Regions from separate parts of the Cupriavidus sp. DF5525 genome, predicted to be linked through region 2. Evidence: riboswitches for the same ligand, from Rfam matches in the RefSeq annotation. Region 2 holds a riboswitch; the other holds the start of a gene.
The links. A riboswitch is a leader RNA that binds a small molecule or an ion and turns the genes downstream of it on or off. The one in region 2 is predicted to bind glycine.

Region 1 (8,423 bases), on a different replicon from region 2:
CGATTTCGGCGGCAAGGTGCTGGGCGCACCGATCCAGGTGGTGAGCGCCGACCACCAGAACAAGACCGACGTGGCTGCTACGCTGGCGCGCGGCTGGTTCGACAACCAGAAGGTCGACATCATCCAGGACGCGCTGCCGTCCTCGGTGGCGCTGGCCGTCTCCAACCTGGGCAAGCTCAAGCGCAAGATCGTCATTGCCAGCGGCGCCGGCACCACGCGCCTGAGTAACGAGGATTGCTCGCCTTACACTATCCAGTACTCGTACGACACCTACGCATTCGCCGCTAATACCGTCAAGGCCCTGGCACGGCGCGGCGACAACAGCTGGTACTTCCTGACCGTCGACTATGCCCTTGGTGCATCGCTCGAGAAGGACGGTACCGAGGCGCTGTCGGGCGTCGGCGGAACCATCAAGGGCAAGGCGAAGCATCCGATCAATTCGGCGGACCTGTCGTCCTACCTGCTGCAGGGGCAGGCTTCCGGCGCGAAGGTGATCGGCCTGGCCAACGCGGGCGCCGACACGGTCAATGCGATCAAGACGGCAGCGGACTTCGGCATGAACGGCGCGGGCAAGCAGAGGCTGGCCGGGCTGCACATGTTCATCAGCGACATCCACAGCCTGGGGCTGAAAGCCGCACAGGGCATGACGCTGACCACGGCGTTCTACTGGGACCGCGATGACGCCACGCGCGCCTGGTCGCAACGGTTCTTCGAGAAGACCGGGCGCATGCCGACGCTGGTCCATGCCGGCGTGTATTCGTCGACGATGCACTACCTCAAGGCGGTCCAGGCCGCGCGCACGGACGAAAGCGATGCCGTGCTGGCCAGGATGCGCGCGACGCCGGTCAATGACTTCTTCGCCAGCAACGGCACGATCCGCGCCGACGGCCTGATGGTCCACGACATGTACCTGGTCGAAGTGAAGCGCCCGCAGGAGTCGAAGCGGCCCTGGGACTACTACAAGATCAAGGCCGTGATCCCCGCGAACGAAGCATTTCGTCCGCTCAGCGCAAGCACCTGCCCGCTGGTCAGGAAGTAAGCCCCATCTACCTGGCCGGCGCCGGCACGTGTGCCAGCACCGGTCAGCCACAACACCGCAGAGAGCATCCGAAATGAAAACCCTTACCTTTGATATCGAAACCCGCCTCGGCAAGTCGCAGCGCGCCGTCACCATCTGCCAGTTGGTCGTGGCCGGATGGACCGGCCGGGACGTCGAAGCCATGGAGGCCCACATCCGCGAGCTGGAGGAACTGGGCGTGAAGCGTCCCGCCTATACCCCGGTCTTCTATCGCGTCGCGGCGGCGCGGCTGGGTACCGCGGGGGAGATCCAGGTCAGCGGCGAAGCGAGCAGCGGCGAGGCCGAGTTCCTGCTGGTCAGGGATGGCGGCGAGATCCTGGTGGGCATCGCCTCGGACCATACCGACCGCGAGGCCGAGACCTACGGCATTACCGTATCGAAGCAGATGTGCGAAAAGCCCTGTGCGCCGACCTTGTGGCGCCTGGCCGAAGTGGCGGGACACTGGGACCGGCTGGTGCTGCGCTCCTACGCCACCATCGACGGCGAACGTGTGCTGTACCAGGAGGGCCCGGTGACGGCCATGCGGTCCCCGACCGACCTGCTGGAGCGGTTCGCCGGCCACGGTGGTGACTTTGGCGAGGGCGCGGCCATGCTGTGCGGCACCTTGCCCGCCATCGGCGGCATCCGCCCGGCCGAGCGCTTCGAGATCGAACTGGAAGATCCGGTGCTTGGGCGCACGCTGCGCCATGCATACGCGGTCGCGACGCTGCCCGTCGAGGGTTGAGCATGGCGCGCCATCCACATTGCCACGGCAGCGCTACGGAGTTACGCCCATGCCCCAAGACGACCTGATACTGGCCACCCGGAACCTCGGGAAATCCTTCCGCGGCTTCACGGCGGTGAGCGATGTCAACCTGCGGGTGCGACGCGGGTCGATCCATGCATTGATCGGGCCCAACGGCGCGGGCAAGACCACTTGCTTCAACCTGCTCACCAAGTTCCTGGAGCCGACCACCGGCACCATCCTATTCAACGGCATCGACATCACCCGCGAGAAGCCCGCGCAGATCGCGCGCCGCGGCGTGATCCGTTCCTTCCAGATCTCGGCGGTGTTCCCGCACCTGACGGTGATGGAGAACGTGCGCATCGGCCTGCAGCGCCAGCTTGGCACCGCGTACCAGTTCTGGCGCAGCGAGCGCTCGCTGAACGTGCTCAACGACCGCGCCATGGAACTGCTCGAGCAGGTCGGGCTGACCGAGTTCGCGCACACCGTCACGGTGAACCTGCCGTACGGCCGCAAGCGCGCGCTCGAGATCGCCACGACGCTGGCGATGGAGCCCGAGCTGATGCTGCTGGACGAACCCACGCAGGGCATGGGCCATGAGGACGTGGACCGCGTCACGCAGCTGATCAGGAAGGTCTCGGCGGGCCGCACCATCCTGATGGTGGAGCACAACATGAGCGTGGTGTCGTCGATCGCGGACAAGATCACGGTGCTGCAGCGCGGCGCGATCCTGGCCGAGGGCCCTTACGCTGAAGTGTCGAAGGACCCGCGCGTGATGGAGGCCTACATGGGCACTGTCGACGCGGAACTGCAAGGCGCGCACTGAGGGGCACGACATGACGACATCGAATACACCTGCCCTCGAAATCAAGGGCCTGGAGGCCTGGTACGGCGAATCGCACATCCTGCACGGCGTGGACCTGACGGTGAACCGCGGTGAAGTGGTCACGCTGCTGGGCCGCAACGGCGCCGGTCGCACCACCACGCTGCGCGCGATCATGGGCCTGACGGGTGCGCGCAAGGGCTCGATCAAGGTCAATGGCCATGAAACCATCAGCCTGCCCACGCACAAGATCGCGCACTACGGCATTGGCTATTGCCCCGAAGAGCGCGCCATCTTCTCCAGCCTCTCATGCGAAGAAAACCTGATGCTGCCGCCCGTGCTCAAGGGCGCCGACACCAGCAAGGGCATGAGCGAGGCGGATATCTACGAGATGTTCCCGAACCTGAAGGAGCGGCGCCAGAGCCAGGGCACGCGTCTTTCCGGCGGCGAGCAGCAGATGCTGGCGGTCGGGCGCATCCTGCGCACGGGTGCCAACCTGCTGCTGCTCGATGAAATCTCGGAAGGGTTGGCACCGGTGATCGTGCAGGCGCTCGCGCGCATGATCCTGATGCTCAAGCAGAAGGGGTACACGGTGGTGATAGTGGAGCAGAACTTCCGCTTCGCCGCGCCGCTGGCCGACCGCTTCTACGTGATGGAGCACGGCAGCATCGTCGAGCGCTTCGCGGCCAGTGAGCTGCAGGCCAGGATGCCGGTGCTGCATGAACTGCTGGGCGTATGAGGAGCCCCTATGACTCTGTTTGAAATCCCGTTTCCGGCGCTGCTGTCGCAGCTGCTGCTGGGGCTCGTCAATGGTGCTTTCTACGCCATGCTGAGCCTGGGCCTGGCGGTCATCTTCGGCCTGCTGAACGTCATCAACTTTGCGCACGGTGCGCTCTTCATGCTCGGCGCGGTGCTGGCGTGGGCCGGCATGACCTATGCCGGGCTCAGCTACTGGGCGATGCTGCTGCTGTCGCCGCTGGTGGTCGCAGCACTGGGCGTGGCGATCGAGAAGACCATGCTGCGCTGGATCTACAAGCTGGACCATATCTACGGCCTGCTGCTGACGCTCGGCATCACGCTGGTGATCGAGGGCATCTTCCGCTCGGTCTATGGCGTGTCCGGGCTGCCCTATTCGCCGCCCGAAGCGCTGCAAGGCGCCGCCGACCTCGGCTTCATGCGCTTGCCCAACTACCGCGCGTGGGTAGTCGTGGCTTCGCTGGCGGTCTGCATGTGGACCTGGTACGTGATCGAGAAGACCCGGCTGGGCGCCTACCTGCGCGCGGGCACCGAGAACGCCAAGGTGGTGGAGGCCTTCGGCGTCAACGTGCCGCTGATGGTCACGCTGACCTACGGCTTCGGCGTGGCACTGGCGGCGTTTGCCGGCGTGCTGGCCGCGCCGGTCATGCAGGTGTCGCCGCTGATGGGGCAGAACCTGATCATCATCGTGTTCGCGGTGGTGGTGATCGGCGGCATGGGCTCGATCCTGGGCGCGATCCTGACCGGCCTGGGTCTGGGCGTGATCGAAGGGCTGACCAAGGTGTTTTATCCGGAAGCATCGTCGACCGTGGTGTTCGTGACCATGGTGATCGTGCTGCTGTTGCGCCCGGCAGGGCTGTTCGGAAAGGAGAAATGATGAACGGGCAATCTATCGCTGCACTGGGAATGCAGCCACCGCAGGCGGTACGCCGCCTGCCACGGCGGGCACTGTACGTGGCGCTGCTGGCGTGCCTGCTGGCGGCGCCGCTGGCAGGGGCCTATCCGGTGTTCGTGCTCAAGGTGCTGTGCTTCGCGCTGTTTGCATGCGCCTTCAACCTGCTGATCGGCTACACCGGGCTGCTGTCGTTCGGCCATGCGGCCTTTTTTGGCGGCGCCGGCTACGCGGCCGGCCATGCGATGAAGGCCTGGGGCGTGACGCCGGAGATCGGCCTGATCCTGGGCACGGCCACCGGCGCTCTGATCGGCTACGTGGTGGGCTCGCTGGCGATCCGCCGGCAGGGCATCTACTTCTCGATGATCACGCTGGCACTGGCGCAGATGCTGTTCTTCATCTGCCTGCAGGCGCCGTTCACCGGCGGCGAGGACGGCCTGCAGGGCATCCCACGCGGCAAGCTGTTCGGCGTGCTGTCGCTGTCTAGTGACCTGACGCTGTACTACGTGGCGCTGGCGATCATCGTCGCGGCCTTTGCGCTGATCGTGCGCACGGTGCATTCGCCGTTCGGGCAGATCCTGAAGGCGATCAAGGAGAACGAGCCGCGCGCGATCTCGCTGGGCTATGACGTCGACCGCTTCAAGGTGACCGCCTTCGTGCTGTCGGCGGCGCTGTCGGGGCTGGCCGGCTCGATCAAGGCGCTGGTGCTGGGCTTCGAGACGCTGACCGATGTGCACTGGTCGATGTCCGGGATGGTCATCCTGATGACCTTGCTGGGCGGCCTCGGCACGCTGTCCGGGCCGATCGTCGGCGCCTTTGTCGTGGTCGCGCTGGAGAACAAGCTCGGCGAACTGGGCAGCTACCTGGCGGCCGCGACGGGCATCGACTGGTTCAACGGGCTCGGGGAATCGGTGTCGACGGTGACCGGCATTATCTTCATCGTCTGCGTGCTGACGTTCCGCAGGGGCATCGTCGGCAGTCTGGGGCGAAGTCCTGGATGAGGCCCGGTTTTCCCCTCTCCCGCTTGCGGGAGAGGGGAGAAAACACCCGCGAGCTCAGGCCTTGGCCAATGCCAGCGCCGCAGCCGGCGCGACCGCCGTCTTTGCGCCGAGGTGTTGCTCAACCACCCCAGCCACCATATCCGCCGTCACCGCGGACAACGTCCAGCCCAGGTGCCCATGCCCCGTGTTGTAGAAGACGCACGGCGCTTTCCCTCGGCCTACGCGCGGCAGCATGTCCGGCATCATCGGCCGCAATCCGGCCCAGGGCACCACGCTGCGCGTGCTGACACCCGGGAAGCACTGCTGCACCCACTCCACCAGCGGCCGGATGCGATCGGCGCGGATGTCGCGGTTGTAGCCGTTGAACTCCGCGGTGCCGGCCACGCGGAAGCGGTCGTCGCCCAGGCGGCTGGTGACCAGCTTGGTTGCATCGTCGAGCAGGCTGACGGTCGGCGCCGCGGCGCGGCTGGCCTCGTCGGCCAGGTTGACCGTGATCGAATAGCCTTTGACCGGGTAGATGTTGACACGGTCCCCCAGGCCGGCCGCCAGCGCGCGGCTGGCGGTGCCGGCGCAGATCATGGCGCCGTCGAAGGTCGACGTGGACGTATCGGTGCCTTGCTGCACGGTCACGCTGGCGCGCCTGCCGTCGGTCTTGACGGCGCTGACGTCCTGCCCGTAGAGGCAGCGCACGCCGAGCCGGTCGATGGCCGCGGCCAGGCCGCTGGTGAACTTGTGGATATCGCCGGTCGAGTCGCTCTCGGTGAAATACCCGCCGTAGTAGGAGCCCACCAGCGTCGGCTCGATCGCCCGCATCTCCTGCGGCGTCACGGCGCGCCGCTCCAGCCCGCCCTGCGCCAGCAGCGCGGAGACGCGGCCGGCATGCTCGAAGCCGGCCTTGTCGCGGTAGATATGGAGGATGCCCTCTTTCTTCAGGTCGAAATCGATGCCCTCCTGCGCCGCCCAGGCGAACAGGTGCTCGCGGGCCGCGATGGCCAGGCGCGCGGTCTCGGCAGTATTGCTGCGGTAGTGGGGGATCGACGCGATGAACTCGGCAAACCACGTGAGCTTGTGCCAGCTCGGGCTGGGATTGACCAGCAGCGGGGCGTCGCTCCTGAGCATCCATTTGAGCCCCTTGACGATGGTCGACCAGTGGGTCCAGACCTCGGCATTGGAGGCGGACAGCTGTCCGCCATTGGCGAACGAGGTCTCCATGGCGGCATAGCGATGCCGTTCGAACAGCGTGACGGAGAATCCGCGCCGGGCGAGCGCGTAGGCTGTGGTGACACCGGTGATGCCACCGCCGATGACGGCGATTGTCTTCATGAGCTGCAGGCTCCAGGAACGTCGATGGTGGGAGTCCATACGCAATATGCGTAGCGGACGCCCCCTCTGTTCTGGACCTGAGAGATTCACGACGCCTCGCCGGGGCGATGCGCGCTTGCTCCTTCGGTATGCCGGCGGACGATGACGCCGGACATTCTTCAGAGTGCACTGCTAGTGATACCGGTCCTTTTGCCTGAGAGTTTCCGGGGCGGTTGCTCCTTCGGCGCTGTCCCGCGGCGGTTGCCGCCGGAACAGTCTCTCCCAGCATCACACTGGCTTGACGCCAATCCGGGCAATGTAGAGACAAGGCACGGCCTTGGATATGCGGGTTTACGCGAGTGGCGCGATGCGGCAATCCACCGTTCGCCGTGGGACGAGGCGAGCACTTTCACCGCGGCTCCGGCGTCGCCCGCGTCGCTATGTCGCACCGGCCGGGACCTGCTTGCCACCTAAAATGTCAGCGCTCGCTCTCGGGAGGAAGCGCCGGACACACAGCGCGCGCAGGGCAGGCGAGCCAAAAAAGACGAGAACAAGGTTTTCCAGTGAAGAGAAATCGGATTGCGCTGGCCGCATCGGCCGCGCTGATGGGCCCCGGCATGGCGGGCGCCCAGGTTGCCGCGCCTGAGCCACTGCAGGAGGTGGTGGTCTCGGCCAAGACCGAGCGTAGTGAAACTCCCGCCACGCCGCCCAATACGCCGTCGCCGGCCTATGGCATCAGCAGCAAGCGCATGGCGGACTTCAATGTGGTGAACACCGAGGACGCGCTCAAGTACGCGCCCAATCTCGCCGTGCGCAAGCGCTTTATCGGCGATATGAATTCGATCATCTCGGTGCGCAGCACCAGCTCGCGCCAGTCGGCGCGGGGGCTAGTCTATGCGGACGGCCTGCTGCTGTCCAACCTGCTGGGCTCGGATTTCACATTTCCGCCGCGCTGGTCGCTGGTCAATGCCGCCGAGATCGAGCGCGTGGACGTGCTGTACGGCCCGTATTCCGCGCTGTACCCGGGCAATTCGCTGGGCGCGACGGTGCTGATCTCGACGCGCACCCCGGAGAAGTTCGAGGGCGATGCCAGCGTGCAGCTGTTCACGCAGCGCTTCGGCCTGTACGGCACGCATGACAACTTCAACGGCGTGCATGCCAACGCCTACGTGGGCGACCGCGTCGGCCCGTTCTCCTGGCTGGTCAGCGTGGACCGGCAGGACAGCAAGAGCCAGCCGCTGAGCTTCTACACCGCGGCGCGTTCGTCCGCGCGCGCCACTTCCGCCGACAAGCCGGTCACCGGCGCCTTCTTCGACAAGGACCAGACCGGCGCCGACCGCGTGGTGATGGGCGTCAACAGCGAGGGCGTCACGCACACGGTGCAGGACCAGCTCAAGGTCAAGCTGGGCTATGACATCACCAATACGCTGCAAGCGCAGTTCACCGCCGCGTACTGGCAACAGGACCGCTCCAGCGCCACCGGCAGCTACCTGCGCGATGCCAACGGCAACGTCGTCTCCAGCGGCCCGGTGAATATCGGAGGCTTTCGCTATGTGATTCCCGCCAACGCCTTTGCCCCGAGCAACGGCGAGGACGCGCGCTGGCTCTACGGCCTGTCGCTGCGCACGCGCAACGAGACCGGCTGGAACTTCTCCGGCGTGGCGTCGCTGTTCGATGTCAGCAAGGACGTGAGCCGCACCGCCAGCACGGCTGGCAACGGTCCGGGCACCGTTACCTATGGCGACGGCACCGGCTGGCGCACGCTGGACCTGAAGGCCGACTACCGTCCGCAGCAACTGCAGGGCGGGCACTGGGTCACCTTCGGTTACCACTACGACAACTACCGG
Region 2 (8,423 bases):
GCGCGCCGGCCCACGAGGCCGCCACGATCGCGGCCACCTGGAACAGCAGGCCGATGTGCGGCGGCCACGGCCAGCGCGGCGGTGGTGGCCGGTGCGGCGCGCCGGCGTCGGCGCCTTCAGGCGGCGGACCTGGACGCCATTCGCCCGGAGGCGGCGGGCCCGGACGCCACTCGCCCGGCGGCGGCCCGCCCGGTCCGTCGCGCAACGCGCGCTCCAGCCCCGGCCGCGGGAACAGGTTTTCGATCACGGTCATGCCAAGCAGGTGCACGGCCAGCATGATCGCGGCCATCACCACGAACAGCCGCACGAACATCGAGTCATAGCGCGCCAGGCGCCCGGTCTTGCTCATGCTTCCAGCGTCGCGGTAAAGACATAGCCCTCGCCGCGCACGGTGCGGATCAGCGTGGGGTCGCGCGGGTCGTCGCGCAGCTTCTGGCGCAGCCGCGACACCAGCAGGTCGATGCTGCGGTCGAACACGTCGAGCCCGCGCCCGCGCGCCTGGTTGATCAGCAACTCGCGGTCGAGCACGCGGTTGGGCTGCTCGACAAAGGCCAGCAGCAGGCGGAATTCGGCATTGGACAGCGGCACCACCACGTCGTCGCGATCGACCAGCTGGCGCAGCGTGGTATTCAGGCGCCAGTCGCCGAAGCGCAGCTCGTGCCCGGACGGCGCGGCGGCACGGCGTGCTTCGGCGCCATTGCCGCGGCTGCGGCGCAGCACGGTGTGGATGCGCGCTACCAGCTCGCGCATCTCGAAGGGCTTGGTGACGTAGTCGTCGGCGCCCACTTCCAGCCCGACCACGCGGTCGGCCAGCTCGGCGCGCGCGGTCAGCATGATCACGGCGACATCGGTCTGCGCGCACAGCTCGCGGCACAGTGCCAGGCCGTTCTCGCCGGGCAACGACAGGTCGAGGATCACCAGGTCATACGGCGTGGCGGCCATCGCCTGGCGCATCTCCACGCCGCCTTCGACGCCATCGGCCTGCATGCCGAAGGTGGACAGGTATTCGGCCAGCATGGAGCGGATCTGGGGATCGTCGTCGACGATCAGCAGGCGGATGGGAAGCGTGGGGGTGAATTCCATAAGCGAAGGGATCGGCATATGCCGGCGGCAGGCGCCGGCGCCGAGGGGCATGCGGTGCCCCACTTTACCAGCCCGCGATGACCCCACTGTGCCCGCTTTGTATCAACGCTGATACGCAGCCTGGCCGGGGCACCTGGCTTGTACGCGAATGCAATACGGGCCTGACCAAGTGCTCAAGCAATGCGGCGCGCCCTTCCCTAGCATGGACCGGCATTCCAACAAGCTACCCAACCACAGGAGAAGTCCATGCCCGCCCTACCCGCCCTGAATGCCCGGCTGCGCGCCGGCCTGTCCGTGCTGACGCTGTGCGCCGCCTGCCTGGTCGCCTTGCCGGCCAGCGCGCTGCAAGCCGGCCCGCTGCCCGGCGCCATGCCGCCATCTGCGCCGGCAACCGCCGAGTCGCTCGGCCTCAATCCCGCGCAGGCGCGCCTGTGGCAGGCGGCCCGCAGTGCCACGCGCGAAGCCGAGGCGCACGCGCTCGAACTGCGTGCCCGCTTCGTGCGCGAGACCGCGGACGAGTCGCCAGACGGCCCGCTGCGCCCGCGCGTGCAGGCCATGGAGCGCCTGCATGAAGCGTTCGAGCAGGACCGCCGCGCGGTGCGTGAATGCTGGCTGGCGCTGGACGACAGCCTCGACCCCGCGCAACGCAGGCGCCTGCGCGGCTTGCCCGAGGCGGCGCACTGGCTGGGCCTGCCGCCGCACGCGGCGATGATGGCGCCGCCGCCGGGCGGACTGCAGCGGTAGGTACGCGCCCGCCGCCACGAAAAAATGCCCCCGCACGCTTGCGCGCCGGGGGCCGGAGAACAGGGAAATTCCGAACGCGAGGTCCGGTACGGCAGGAAAGCCGGGCGAGCCCACCGCAGCACGCCTGCGCAAGCGCAGGCAGCACAGTCACTATGCTAGGGAGCACGGCGCGCGCCGTCTTGTCAGGCTGGTAGGGATTTGTATCGGGACTGTAGTGCGGATTAATGGAATTCAGCCCGCGGCAGTCTTGCCGGGCGTGCCCAGCAGCGCCTTGAGCGCGCCGAGCCGGTCCTTGGGGCTCATCGCCGGGGTTTCGTCCTTGGGCGCGGGCGCTTCCTCCAGCTTCATCTCGCCGATAAAGCGCGACGCCTGGCAGGAATAGGTCTCGCGCGCGCGCTTGCGCTTCTTGCACCAGCTGATCTGCAGGCTGCGCTGCGCACGGGTGATGCCGACATACATCAGCCGGCGCTCTTCCTCGATCTTCTCGTCGGTCATGTCCTCGTCTTCGCGGCAGTGGGGCAGGATGCCCTCTTCCACGCCGACCAGGAACACATGCGGATATTCCAGCCCCTTGGAGGCGTGCAGCGTCGACAGCCGCACCGCGTCAGGATCTTCCTCGCGCCCTTCGAGCATGCTCATCAGCGCCACGGTCTGGGTCAGTTCCAGCAGGTTCTTGCCTTCGTCGCCAAAGCCGTCGGCGTTGTCGAAGCCGGTGGCCTCTTCGCCCTCGGCGGCTTCCGGCTTGGTGCCCTTGCGCTTGAGCCAGTCGAGGAATTCGAGCGTATTGGTCCAGCGCGACTGGGCCTGGCGTTCGTCGAAGGCGTCGTACAGGTAGGCCTCGTAGTGGATGCCTTCCATCAGGTCGTCGAGCACCACGGTCGCCGGGTCCTTGGCCGCGCGATCGGCCAGCCGCACCATCGATTCGCAGAACACGCGCAGCGGTTCCAGCTGGCGCGGCTGCAGCTTGCCTTCGATGCCGCCCATCATCGCGGCCTCGAACAGCGACACCTTGGCCTGCCCGGCAAAGGTGCCCAGCACTTCCAGCGTGGTAGTGCCCACCCCGCGCCGCGGCGTGGTGATGGCACGGATAAAGGCGGGATCGTCGTCCGGATTGGAGATCAGGCGCAGGTAGGCGCAGATGTCCTTGATCTCGGCCTTGTCGAAGAAGCTCTGGCCGCCCGACAGCACGTAGGGAATGCGCTCGCGGCGCAGGATCTGCTCGAAGAGCCGCGCCTGGTGGTTGCCGCGATAGAGGATGGCGTAGTCGCGGAACTGCGCGCGGCGCTCGAACTTGTGCGCGGACAGGCGGAACACCACCGACTCGGCCTCGTGCTCCTCGTCGTTCATCGGGTGAATGGCGATGGGATCGCCCATGCCGTGCTCGCTCCACAGCTTCTTGTCGAACAGCTTGGGATTGTTGGCAATGACCGCGTTGGCCGCTTCCAGGATGCGCACGGTGGAGCGGTAGTTCTGCTCCAGCTTGACCACCTTCAGGGCCGGGAAATCGGTCTGCAGCAGGCGCAGGTTGTCCAGCGTGGCGCCGCGCCAGCCGTAGATGGCCTGGTCGTCGTCGCCCACCGCGGTAAAGGCCGGTGCGCGCAGGTGCGAGCCGCCCGCCAGCAGCTTGAGCAGCTGGTACTGGCACGCGTTGGTGTCCTGGTATTCGTCGACCAGGAAGTAGCGCAGGCGGTTCTGCCACTTGAGCTGTACCGTTTCATTGCGCGCGAACAGTTCGGCGGGCAAGCGGATCAGGTCGTCGAAGTCCACCGCCTGGTAGGCGTGCAGCGTGGCTACGTAGTTGCGGTAGACCAGCGCGGCCTGGTGCTCGTCGGCATTGGCCGCCTGCGCGATCGCGGCCTCGGGGTCGACCATGCCGTTCTTCCACAGCGAGATCGTGCTTTGCACGCCGCGGATCAGCTTCTTGTCGGTGGTGCCGAGCTGCTCCTGGATCAGGCCGAAGCAGTCGTCCGAATCCATGATCGAGAACTGCGGCTTCAGGCCCACATGCTCGGCCTCCATGCGCAGGATCTGCACGCCGAGCGAGTGGAAGGTACAGACCGTCAGCTGCTTCAGAGGAATGCGCTTGCCCTCGCGCGTGGTCTTGCCTTCCATCAGCTTGCCGATGCGCTCCTGCATCTCCTTGGCCGCCTTGTTGGTAAAGGTGACGGCGGCGATATGGCGCGGCTCGAAGCCCTTGTCCTCGATCAGGTGCGCGATCTTCTGCGTGATCACGCGGGTCTTGCCCGAGCCTGCCCCGGCCAGCACCAGGCAGGGCCCGTCCAGGTAGCGGACGGCTTCGGATTGGGCGGGGTTCAGGCCGTGGGTCATGCGAGGGGCGCGGTTGGAGACGGAAGGGGAATCGGCAAGAGAGGCGGGACGCGCCAGCTCCCGCGAAAGGTAGCGGCGGCAAAGCTGCTGATGTTAACACGCTGGCCGCCCCCGGTCAGTCAGCGAAAATCGCATTGACAGCTCCTCTTGTGTCACTGGCGTAACACTTCGTAAAGGCCGGAGCCGATCGCATAGGGCGCCGATCTAACTAATGTGTCCCCCAGCCTGCGCGGCCGTTCGGACATGCATTAATCATCACACGGAGCCAATAATGAAAACCCTGCAAACTTTGACCAAGGTGACCCTGATCGGCGCAACGGTCGCGGCCTTTGCCGGTTGCGCAGACATGACCCCGAAGCAACGCAACACCGCCATCGGCGCGGGCGCGGGTGCCGTGGGCGGCGCCATCCTCACCGAAGGCAGTGCACTGGGTACGCTGGGTGGCGCGGCCGTGGGCGGCGTGATCGGTAACGTCGTCACCGACGACAAGAAGAAGTAAATTCGCCGCCCCTGGCGGCGGGGCGCAGGAACGGGTACAGCCGCCGGGCGGCTTCCGGCCCGCGTTTGACAAAGGCCGGGGCCTCCCGTACATTGCGCGCATCCGACCGGGAGAGCGCGCATCTCTGCGCCGCCGAAGGGGTATCACCCGAAAACTCTCAGGCACCACGGACCGATCGGATCGGCATGCAACATGCACACAATGCATGCCGCACTCTGGAGAGCGGCACCCGCCATTCATGGCGAGCGTGCCCACCGAAGGGGCGCACGAGGATGGGGTCTACGGATCCGCCTTGTAATCTCTCAGGTATCGAGGACAGAGGGGTCATCCGCCGCAGCGGATTGCTACGCCATATTGTTGGCGCGGCGAGCGTTGCGGCGGATGACCCTTTTTTCGTTTTCGCAACCCGAGACTGCCCCCGAGGATTCCATGACGCTCCAGGCCACGCCCCTCAACGCCATCCACCGCGCCCTCGGCGCCCGCATGGTCGACTTCGGCGGCTGGGACATGCCGGTCAACTACGGCTCCCAGATCGAAGAACACAACGCCGTGCGCAGCGATGCCGGCATGTTCGACGTGTCGCACATGTGCGTGGTGGACCTCAGCGGCGCCAATAGCCGCGCCTTCCTGCGCGGCCTGCTGGCCAACAATGTCGACAAGCTGCAGACGCCGGGCAAGGCGCTCTACTCCTGCATGCTGGACGAGAAAGGCGGCGTGATCGACGACCTGATCGTCTACTTCTTTGCCGAGGACCGCTTCCGCCTGGTGGTCAATGCCAGCACCGCGCTGGGCGATATCGACTGGATCCGCTCGCGTAATGCCGCCACCGGCAGCGGCGTGACCATCACCCCGCGCCGTGAAGACGTCGCCCCCGAGGGCGTGCAGCCGCTGGCCATCGTCGCCGTGCAGGGCCCGAACGCCCGCGCCAAGGTGTGGAGCACGTTCCCGTCGACCCAGCCCTCCGACGCCCTCAAGCCCTTCAACGCCGTCGTGGTCCAGGACCCGGCCATCGGCGAAATCATGGCCGCCCGCACCGGCTACACCGGCGAAGACGGCTTCGAACTGGTGGTGCCCGCCGCGAGCGTCGCCGCCGTGTGGGAAAAGCTGAACGCCGCGGGCGTGCGCCCGGCCGGCCTGGGCGCGCGCGACACGCTGCGCCTGGAAGCCGGCATGAACCTGTACGGCCAGGACATGGATATCAACACCTCGCCGCTGGACGCGGGCCTGGCCTGGACCGTCGACCTGCAGAGCGAACGCGACTTCACCGGCAAGGCGGCACTGGCCGCGGCTGGTTCGCGCCAGCAATTCCTCGGCCTGATCCTGCGTGACAAGGGCGGCGTGCTGCGCTCGCACCAGAAGGTGATCACCGCGGCCGGTGACGGCGAGATCACCAGCGGCACCTTCAGCCCGTCGCTGTCGCAGTCGATCGCCTTTGCGCGCCTGCCGCAGGGCGTCAATGTCGGCGACACGGTGCAGGTAGAGATCCGCGACCGCAAACTCAGTGCGACTGTGGTTAAACTGCCGTTTGTGCGCAATGGCAAGGCACTCGTGAGCTAAGGGGAAAACCCGCTCACCCAACGGTCGCCCTCGCCTGCCGGCAGCTTCGCCGGGCAGGCATCACCCAACAAGAAACAGATCTGTATCCGGAGAACCTCCATGAATTTCCCCGCTGACCTCAAGTACACCGAGTCGCATGAGTGGGTACGCGTCGAAGCCGACGGCACGCTCACCATCGGCATCACCGACCACGCGCAGGACGCGCTGGGCGACATCGTCTTCCTGGAACTGCCCGAAGTGGGCAAGTCGGTCGGTGCCGGCGATGCGCTGGCAGTGGTGGAATCGGTGAAGGCCGCTTCCGACATCTACGCTCCGGTGGCCGGCGAAGTGATCGCCGTCAACGAGGCCGCCACGGCCGCGCCGGAAAGCGTCAATGCCGATGCCTTCGACGCCTGGCTGTTCAAGCTCAAGCCGGCCAACGCCGACGACGTCAATGGCCTGATGTCGGCCGACGCGTACAAGGCCAGCGTCGGCGCCTGACGCCGGCCACGCCGGTCCCGCGCGGACCGGCCACTGCAGACAGACGCGCGCCGGCGGGCTGACCACCTGCCGACGCGCCCCCCACGAGGTTCTTGCCAATGAACGCCCCGCTTCCCATGAACGCCGCCCAAGGTAACCGGCCCACGCTGGCCGAACTGGAGGCGCGCGACGCCTTCGCCGCCCGCCATATCGGCCCCGATACCCCCGAACAGCAGCACATGCTGAAGGTGCTCGGCTATGACAGCCGCGCCGCGCTGATCGACGCCGTCATCCCCGCCGCCATCCGCCGCCGCGACGGCATGCCGATGGGCGAGTTCACCGAGCCGCTCAGCGAAGAAGCGGCGCTCGAGAAGCTGCGCGGCCTCGCGCGCAAGAACAAGGTACTGAAGAGCTTTATCGGCCAGGGCTACTACAACACGGTCACGCCGGCGGTCATCCTGCGCAATATCTTCGAGAACCCGGCCTGGTACACCGCCTACACGCCCTACCAGCCGGAAATCTCGCAGGGCCGCCTGGAAGCGATGCTGAACTTCCAGCAGATGGTCACCGACCTGACCGGGCTGGATATCGCCAATGCGTCGATGCTGGATGAAAGCACCGCCGCCGCCGAGGCGATGACGCTGCTGCAGCGCGTGAACAAGCACGATTCGAACATCTTCTTCGTCGCGGACGACGTGCTGCCGCAGACGCTGGAAGTGGTACGCACGCGCGCGCTGCCGCTGGGCATCGAAGTCAAGGTCGGCCCCGCTGCCGACGCCGCCGCGGCCGGCGCCTTCGGCGTGCTGCTGCAATACCCGGGCGTGAACGGCGACGTCAACGACTATCGTGCCATCGCTGACGCCGTGCACGCTGCCGGCGGCCTGGTGGTGGCCGCCGCCGACCTGCTGGCGCTGACGCTGGTGGTCGCGCCGGGCGAATGGGGTGCCGACGTGGCCGTGGGCAACTCGCAGCGCTTTGGCGTGCCGCTGGGCTTCGGCGGCCCGCACGCCGGCTATATGGCGGTGAAGGATGCGTTCAAGCGCTCGATGCCGGGCCGCCTGGTCGGCGTGACCATCGACGCGCAGGGCAACAAGGCCTACCGCCTGGCGCTGCAGACGCGCGAGCAGCATATCCGCCGCGAGAAGGCTACCTCCAACATCTGTACCGCGCAGGTGCTGCTGGCCGTGATGGCATCGATGTACGCCGTCTACCACGGCCCGCAGGGCCTGAAGCGCATCGCCCAGCGCGTGCATCGCCTGACCGCGACGCTGGCCGCCGGTCTGGAAAAGCTCGGCTTCGCGCGCACCAACGCCACCTTCTTCGACACGCTGACACTGGAAACCGGCTTCAATACCGAGGCCATCCACGCCGCCGCCACCGCGCGCGGCCTCAACCTGCGCCATGTCAGCGCCACGCGCGTCGGCGTCTCGCTGGACGAGACTGCCACCCGCGCCGACGTGGTCGCGCTGTGGGAAGTCTTCACGCAAGGCAAGCCGCTGCCCACGGGCCTGGACTTCGACAAGCTCGAAGCCGCCACGCAGGACGCGTTCCCCGCAGCGCTGGCACGCACCACCGAATACCTGACGCACCCGGTCTTCAACACGCACCACGCCGAGCACGAGATGCTGCGCTACCTGCGCATGCTGGCAGACAAGGACCTGGCGCTGGACCGCACTATGATCCCGCTGGGCTCGTGCACGATGAAGCTGAACGCCACCAGCGAGATGATCCCGGTGACGTGGCCTGAGTTCAG

Region 1: another riboswitch for glycine. It lies ahead of ABNX08_RS33810 (D-amino acid dehydrogenase); the one in region 2 lies ahead of gcvT (glycine cleavage system aminomethyltransferase GcvT).

Annotation. Positions count from the first base shown of each region.
Region 1 covers NZ_CP168266.1:2,749,592-2,758,014, forward strand. The annotation lists gene ABNX08_RS33780 (ABC transporter substrate-binding protein) at 1-1,039, shown strand, start outside; gene ABNX08_RS33785 (DUF2848 domain-containing protein) at 1,113-1,802, shown strand; gene ABNX08_RS33790 (ABC transporter ATP-binding protein) at 1,852-2,628, shown strand; gene ABNX08_RS33795 (ABC transporter ATP-binding protein) at 2,639-3,364, shown strand; gene ABNX08_RS33800 (branched-chain amino acid ABC transporter permease) at 3,374-4,258, shown strand; gene ABNX08_RS33805 (branched-chain amino acid ABC transporter permease) at 4,288-5,274, shown strand; gene ABNX08_RS33810 (D-amino acid dehydrogenase) at 5,329-6,687, opposite strand; glycine riboswitch at 6,769-6,871, opposite strand; gene ABNX08_RS33815 (TonB-dependent receptor) at 7,140-8,423, shown strand, end outside.
Region 2 covers NZ_CP168265.1:4,363,370-4,371,792, forward strand. The annotation lists gene ABNX08_RS20460 (ATP-binding protein) at 1-349, opposite strand, end outside; gene ABNX08_RS20465 (response regulator) at 346-1,083, opposite strand; gene ABNX08_RS20470 (Spy/CpxP family protein refolding chaperone) at 1,330-1,827, shown strand; gene ABNX08_RS20475 (UvrD-helicase domain-containing protein) at 2,059-4,155, opposite strand; gene ABNX08_RS20480 (glycine zipper 2TM domain-containing protein) at 4,427-4,654, shown strand; glycine riboswitch at 4,752-4,838, shown strand; glycine riboswitch at 4,860-4,983, shown strand; gene gcvT (glycine cleavage system aminomethyltransferase GcvT) at 5,084-6,211, shown strand; gene gcvH (glycine cleavage system protein GcvH) at 6,311-6,691, shown strand; gene gcvP (aminomethyl-transferring glycine dehydrogenase) at 6,790-8,423, shown strand, end outside.